Regions from separate parts of the Streptomyces sp. Ag82_O1-12 genome, predicted to be linked through region 2. Evidence: riboswitches for the same ligand, from Rfam matches in the RefSeq annotation. Region 2 holds a riboswitch; the other holds the start of a gene.
What was found. A riboswitch is a leader RNA that binds a small molecule or an ion and turns the genes downstream of it on or off. The one in region 2 is predicted to bind glycine.

Region 1 (3,398 bases), 4.7 Mb from region 2:
TCCATCTGCCGCGGGTAGGCCGACCAGCCGGCGACGATCAGCTTCGGCTTGGACTCCTTGGCCAGCCGCTCGACCTCGGCCATGTCCACCCGGCCGTCCTCGCCCACGTGGTAGGCGACGACGTCGTAGAGCTTGCCGGAGAAGTTGATCTTCATGCCGTGGGTCAGGTGCCCGCCGTGCGCGAGGTTCAGACCCATGATGGTGTCGCCCGGCTTGAGCAGCGCGAACATCGCGGCGGCGTTGGCCTGGGCGCCCGAGTGCGGCTGGACGTTGGCGTGCTCGGCGCCGAACAGTTCCTTGACGCGGTCGATCGCGATCTGCTCGACCACGTCGACGTGCTCGCAGCCGCCGTAGTAGCGGCGGCCGGGGTAGCCCTCGGCGTACTTGTTGGTGAGGACCGAGCCTTGCGCCTCCATGACCGCGACCGGAGCGAAGTTCTCCGAGGCGATCATCTCCAGCGTGGACTGCTGGCGGTGCAGCTCGGCGTCGACCGCGGCGGCGACCGCCGGGTCGAGCTCGTGCAGGGGTGTGTTCAGGACGGACATACGACTCCTCAGCCCGCGGAGAACGCGGTGTACTCGTCGGCGGAGAGCAGGTCGCCCGGCTCGTCCGTGACCCGCACCTTGAACAGCCAGCCGCCCTCGAAGGGGGCCGAGTTCACCAGCGCCGGGTCGTTCACGACGTCCTCGTTGACCTCGGTGATCTCACCGGAGACGGGGGAGTACAGGTCGGACACCGACTTGGTCGACTCCAGCTCGCCGCAGGTCTCGCCGGCGGACACGGAGTCACCCACCTCGGGAAGCTGGACGAACACGACATCGCCGAGCGCGTTGGCCGCGTGCTCCGTGATGCCGACCGTCGAGACGCCGTCCTCGGCGGCCGACAGCCACTCGTGCTCCTTGCTGTAGCGCAGCTCTTTGGGGTTGCTCATGGCCTGGATTCTCCTGTACGCGCGGGAGTGCTGTGAAAGGGGGGACTGCTGGTGAGCTGGGACGACGGGCACGGGGTCGCTGCCGCGGCCCTTCGGCCAGTGTCTACTTCTGGCGCTTGTAGAACGGCAGCGCCACGACCTCGTACGGCTCGTGACTGCCCCGGATGTCCACACCCACGCCGCTCGTGCCGGGCGCGGCGTGCGCGGGGTCGACGTACGCGATCGCGATCGGCTTGCCGAGGGTGGGGGAGGGGGCGCCGGAGGTGACCTCGCCGATCACCTCGCCGCCGGCGACGACGGCGTACCCGGCGCGCGGGACCCGGCGGCCCTCGGCGATCAGGCCGACCAGGACCCGCGGCGGATTCTGCTCGGCGCGGGCGGCGGCCTCGCGCAGGGCCTCGCGGCCCACGAAGTCGCCCTCCTTCTCGAACTTCACCACCCGGCCGAGCCCGGCGTCGAAGGGCGTGAGGGAGGTCGTCAGCTCGTGCCCGTACAGCGGCATGCCCGCCTCCAGGCGCAGCGTGTCGCGGCAGGACAGCCCGCACGGGACGAGGCCGGCGCCCTCGCCGGCCTTGGTCAGGGCCTGCCACAGCTCGACGGCGTGCTCGGGCTTCACGAAGAGCTCGAAGCCGTCCTCGCCGGTGTAGCCGGTCCGGGCGATCAGGGCCGGGACGCCCGCGACCGTGCCGGGCAGCCCGGCGTAGTACTTCAGGCCGTCGAGGTCGGCGTCCGTGAGGGACTTGAGGATGCCGGGGGACTCCGGGCCCTGCACGGCGATCAGCGCGTAGGCGTCCCGGTCGTCGCGCACCTCGGCGTCGAAGCCGGCGGCGCGCTCGGTCAGCGCGTCCAGCACCACCTGGGCGTTGGAGGCGTTGGCGACGACCATGTACTCGGTCTCGCCCAGCCGGTAGACGATCAGGTCGTCCAGGATGCCGCCGTCGGCCCGGCAGATCATGGTGTAGCGGGCCCGGCCCGGCTTCACGCCGCCGATGTTGCCCACCAGGGCGAAGTCCAGCAGCGCGGCGGCCTGCGGCCCGGTGACGGTGATCTCGCCCATGTGGGAGAGGTCGAAGAGGCCGGCCTTCGTGCGCACGGCGAGGTGCTCGTCGCGCTCGGAGCCGTAGCGCAGGGGCATGTCCCAGCCGGCGAAGTCGGTCATCGTCGCGCCGAGCGAACGATGCAGGGCATCGAGCGCGGTGTGACGGAGTTCTCCTGTACTGCTCACGGTCGGTCGTCTCCCAAGGCAAATGGGGGTCCCTCCCGCGCGGGCGAAGCCGAGCGTGGGGGAGGGCGAGGTCGTTCCTCCCCATCTGTCATCGGAACCTGAGAGGTTCGCCATGACCGCACGGGTCCATGGCTTGCACCTTGGGTGGAGCCGCGTCCCGTCGAGGACAGGAGGCGGCCCGCTTTTCAGATGTGCCTCGCCCGCGCGGTAACGGGGCCTGAGAGATTCAAGGGAGGGACTTGCTCCTTCGGCGCCCCAGCTCTTGCGGTGCTGGGAACTCTCCCGCGCGGATTCAAACGGCCGGTATGCAGTTGGCGCGCACATCATTGCACGCATCCTTCCGGCGCGGCAGGGGGACCTTTCACAGGGAGTGCACGAGTCCCGCGCGCCGGGCACAGCGACCTGTAGCAGCCCTGTTGCAGGACGAGAACGTAAATGAGAGGCCTGCCGCATTACCTTCTCTTTACACTCGGCGGGGATGGGACTCCGTACCTGGCCCCAGGGGAGGACGATCACGGTGAACAGGACCACCGCGTACGCGACGACGGGCATCGCGCTGCCCGAGCAGCCGGCCGCCGCTCCGGTCCGGGCGGTCCGCGCCCCGGCGCCGGCGCCGGTCGTCCGCGACCTGCGCGACCGTCCCGGGGGCGGCCCGCACGCGCTGCTGTTCGGCCCCCGCGACCTCGTCGTGGTCACGGGCCTGCCCGGCAGCGGCAAGTCCACGCTGATGCGGCGCACCGTCCCGGGCCGGCGCATCGACTCCCAGGACACCCGCGACCGCTGGGAGCGCCGCATGCCGCGCGCCCTGCCGTACGCGCTCTACCGCCCGCTCGTCCGCCTCGCCCACTACGCCGGGCTGCGCCGCGCCCTGCGCACCGGGGAGGCCGTCGTCGTGCACGACTGCGGCGCCCAGGCCTGGGTCCGCCGCTGGCTCGCCCGCGAGGCCCGCCGCCGGGGCGGCACGCTCCACCTGCTCCTCCTCGACGTCACGCCCGAGCAGGCCCTGGCCGGTCAGCGCGACCGCGGCCGCGGCGTCTCGCGCTACGCGTTCCTGCGCCACCGCGTGGCCGGCAACCGTCTCCTGCGCGCGGTGGAGCGCGGCGACCTCCCCGCCGGCTGCGGCTCGGCCGTCCTCGCCGACCGGGACACGGCGAACACCCTGCACAGAATCGGCTTCACGGGCTGAGCCCGCGCCGTCGTACACCGGTCCTGTTCCCGATGCCCCCGGCGTCCCGTCAGCCG
Region 2 (3,398 bases):
ACCTGCGCGCAGATGTCGGCGACGTGCTCCTCGAACACACCGTGCGTGGACGGGTACGTGATCATGAGCACGGCCAGCTGGTCGCGGTACTGCTCGATCTTGGCCCGCAGGTCCTCGACGTCGATCTCGCCGTCCTCGGCGGTCTTCACGACGACGACCTTCATGCCGGCCATCACGGCGCTGGCGGCGTTGGTGCCGTGCGCGGACGACGGGATCAGACAGACGGTGCGCTGCTCGTCCCCGTTGGCCCGGTGGTACCCGCGGACGGCGAGCAGACCGGCCAGCTCGCCCTGCGACCCGGCGTTCGGCTGGAGGGAGACCTTGTCGTAGCCGGTGACCTCGGCGAGCCGGTCCTCCAGCTCGTGGATGAGGGTGAGGTAGCCCCCGGCCTGCTCGGCGGGCGCGAAGGGGTGCAGCTGCCCGAACTCGGGCCAGGTGATCGGCTCCATCTCGGTGGTCGCGTTGAGCTTCATGGTGCAGGAGCCCAGCGGGATCATGCCGCGGTCGAGCGCGTAGTCGCGGTCGGCCAGCTTGCGCAGGTAGCGCAGCATGGCGGTCTCGGAGCGGTGCTGGTGGAAGACCGGGTGCGCCAGGTAGTCGTCGGTCCGCAGCAGCGCGGCCGGAAGCCCGTCCTCGGTGGCCGCGTCCAGCGCCTCGACGACGCCGTCGACACCGAAGGCGGCCCAGACGGCACGCAGCTGGGCGCGCGTGGTGGTCTCGTCGCAGGCGATCGAGACGTGGTCGGCGTCGACGTGCCGCAGGTTGACCCCGTTGTCCCGGGCGGCGGCCACGACCTCGGCGGCCCGGCCCTGGACCCGCGCGGTCAGGGTGTCGAAGTACGCCCCGTGCACGATCTCGACGCCGCCGCCCGCGAGGCCGGCGGCCAGGACCGTGGCGTACCGGTGGGTGCGCCGCGCGATGCCCTTCAGGCCCTCCGGGCCGTGGTAGACGGCGTACATGCCGGCCATGACGGCCAGCAGCACCTGCGCGGTGCAGATGTTGCTGGTCGCCTTCTCACGGCGGATGTGCTGCTCACGCGTCTGCAGCGCCAGCCGGTAGGCCTTGTTGCCGTCGGCGTCCACGGACACGCCGACGAGCCGCCCGGGCAGGCTGCGCGCCATCTTGTCCTGGACCGCCATGTAACCGGCGTGCGGTCCGCCGAAGCCCATGGGGACGCCGAAGCGCTGCGTCGTGCCGACGGCGATGTCCGCCCCGAGCTCGCCGGGCGACTTCAGCAGCGTCAGCGCCAGCAGATCGGCGGCGACGGTCACGAGCGCGCCGAGCTCGTGCGCCCGGTCGATGACCGGCTTGAGGTCCCGCACGACACCGGAGGCGCCCGGGTACTGGAGCAGCACGCCGTTGATCTCGCGCTCGGCGATCTCGGCGGGGATGCCCTCGCTGAGGTCGGCGACGACGATCTCGACGCCGGTCGGCTCGGCGCGGGTCCGGATCACGGCGATGGTCTGCGGCAGCGTGTCCGCGTCGACCAGGAACAGGCCCTTCTTGTTCTTGCCCAGGCGCCGCGACAGCGCCATGGCCTCGGCGGCCGCGGTGCCCTCGTCGAGCAGGGAGGCGCCCGAGGTCGGCAGTCCGGTCAGTTCGGCGACCATGGTCTGGAAGTTGAGCAGCGCCTCGAGCCGGCCCTGCGAGATCTCCGGCTGGTACGGCGTGTAGGCCGTGTACCAGGACGGGTTCTCCATGACGTTGCGCATGATGACCGGCGGCGTGAACGTGCCGTGGTAGCCGAGGCCGATCATGGAACCGAGGACCTGGTTGCGGTCGGCGAGGGAGCGCAGCTCGGCGATCACCTCGGCCTCGCTGCGGGCCCCCGGGAGGTCCAGTGCCTCGGCGCTCTTGATCACGGCGGGGACCGCGGCGGCCGTGAGCTCGTCGAGCGAGCCGTAGCCGACCTGGGCGAGCATCTTGGCGCAGGCCTCGTGGTCGGGGCCGATGTGGCGCTGCTCGAAGGGGACTGCCTCTTCGAGCTCGGAGAGCGGAATGCGGTGGGCGGTCATTACGGAGGCCTCCTGGTCGACACGACCTGCGAGGGGCACCACGGCACGGGTACCCGGACGGCCTCCCCCTCTGTCATCTCAACCTGAGAGCTTCACCGGATCGCCCGAAGACGTCCGGCTTTCACCGTCGGTGAGAGCGGAAGCCGTCGACACCCGCCCTGCTTTCCAGAGTGACCTCGTCCGTGCGGTACGTGAGCCTGAGAGATTCCGGGGAGGATTTGCTCCTTCGGCGCCTCCGATGGTGTCCGGAGGACTCTCCCGCACGGGGTCAACAGCCGCTGCCAGCGTACCAGCGAGGTCAACGCACGAACCTTCGAGTGGCCGCATCCCTACTTGTACCGTTTTGTAGTGTTTACGGATGAGGTGCGACCATGTGGAGGGCCCGTGCGAACCGACATCGATCCGCGCAACCTGATCGGCCGCAAGGCGTTCGACCGCAACGGGACCAGGATCGGCACGATCGACGAGGTCTACCTCGACGACGCCACCGGCGAACCGGAGTGGGCGGCCATACGGACCGGCCTGTTCAGCAGGGACGCCTTCGTCCCCCTGGAGCCCAGCGAACTGATCGAGGGCGCCCTCCACGTCCCCTTCGAACGCGCCCTGATCAAGGACGCCCCTGACTTCGGCGTGGGCCGCCACCTCTCCCCCGAGCAGGAACTGCAGCTCTACCACCACTACGGTCTCGACGTCGCCGCCCCGCCCCCGCTGCCGGACCACGACTTCGGCAAGCTCGCGGGCACCGATGAGACGGCCTGAGACACCGCCCCGGGCACGCCGCCTCCCCCATCCGGCCCCCGTAACACCAACGGCAACGGATCCGCCGCCTCCAGGTCCGGATCGTCGACCCGGAACGTCCGCACCCGGCCGGGCTCCGAGTGGGGCGTCTCGAACCGTACGGTGACCCGCCCGAGGCCGCTGCCCTGCACCCACCCGTGCCCGAACTCGGCGTGCCGCACGTCGTGCCCGGCGGGCCACCGCCGCTCGGCGAGCGACGGCTGCTCCTCGGCCGCCGCCACGGCGTGCTCCTCGACCGGGCCCTCCGCGACCGCCCGCTCCCCCGCCGCCTGGGCGAACAGGTCCTCCTGCGTGTAGTCGGCGAGTCCGCTGACCCCCACACCGAGGAGCCGCACCCCACCGGTCGTATCGACCGAGTCCAGCAGTCTGGCCGCCGCCTCGCGGATCACCGCGGGATCGTCCGTGGGCCCGCGCAGCGTCTCGGACCGGGTGAGCGTCGAGAAGTCGTAGCGCCGCACCTTCAGCACGATCGTCCGCCCCGACAGCCCGGCCCCGCGCAACCTGCGCACACACCGCTCGGCGAGCCGCTGCACCTCCAGGCCGACCCGTGTCCGGTCATGGATGTCCACGTCGTAGGTGTCCTCG

Region 1: it holds a riboswitch for glycine, as region 2 does, so the genes downstream of both, gcvT (glycine cleavage system aminomethyltransferase GcvT) here and gcvP (aminomethyl-transferring glycine dehydrogenase) in region 2, are expected to answer to the same signal.

What each region holds. Positions count from the first base shown of each region.
Region 1 is NZ_FXUW01000001.1:6,000,949-6,004,346, forward strand. It holds gene glyA (serine hydroxymethyltransferase) at 1-545, opposite strand, end outside; gene gcvH (glycine cleavage system protein GcvH) at 554-931, opposite strand; gene gcvT (glycine cleavage system aminomethyltransferase GcvT) at 1,035-2,156, opposite strand; glycine riboswitch at 2,232-2,351, opposite strand; glycine riboswitch at 2,352-2,451, opposite strand; gene QOL88_RS27640 (AAA family ATPase) at 2,674-3,342, shown strand.
Region 2 is NZ_FXUW01000001.1:1,291,919-1,295,316, forward strand. It holds gene gcvP (aminomethyl-transferring glycine dehydrogenase) at 1-2,015, opposite strand, end outside; glycine riboswitch at 2,191-2,286, opposite strand; gene QOL88_RS06000 (PRC-barrel domain-containing protein) at 2,400-2,774, shown strand; gene QOL88_RS06005 (DNA polymerase IV) at 2,693-3,398, opposite strand, start outside.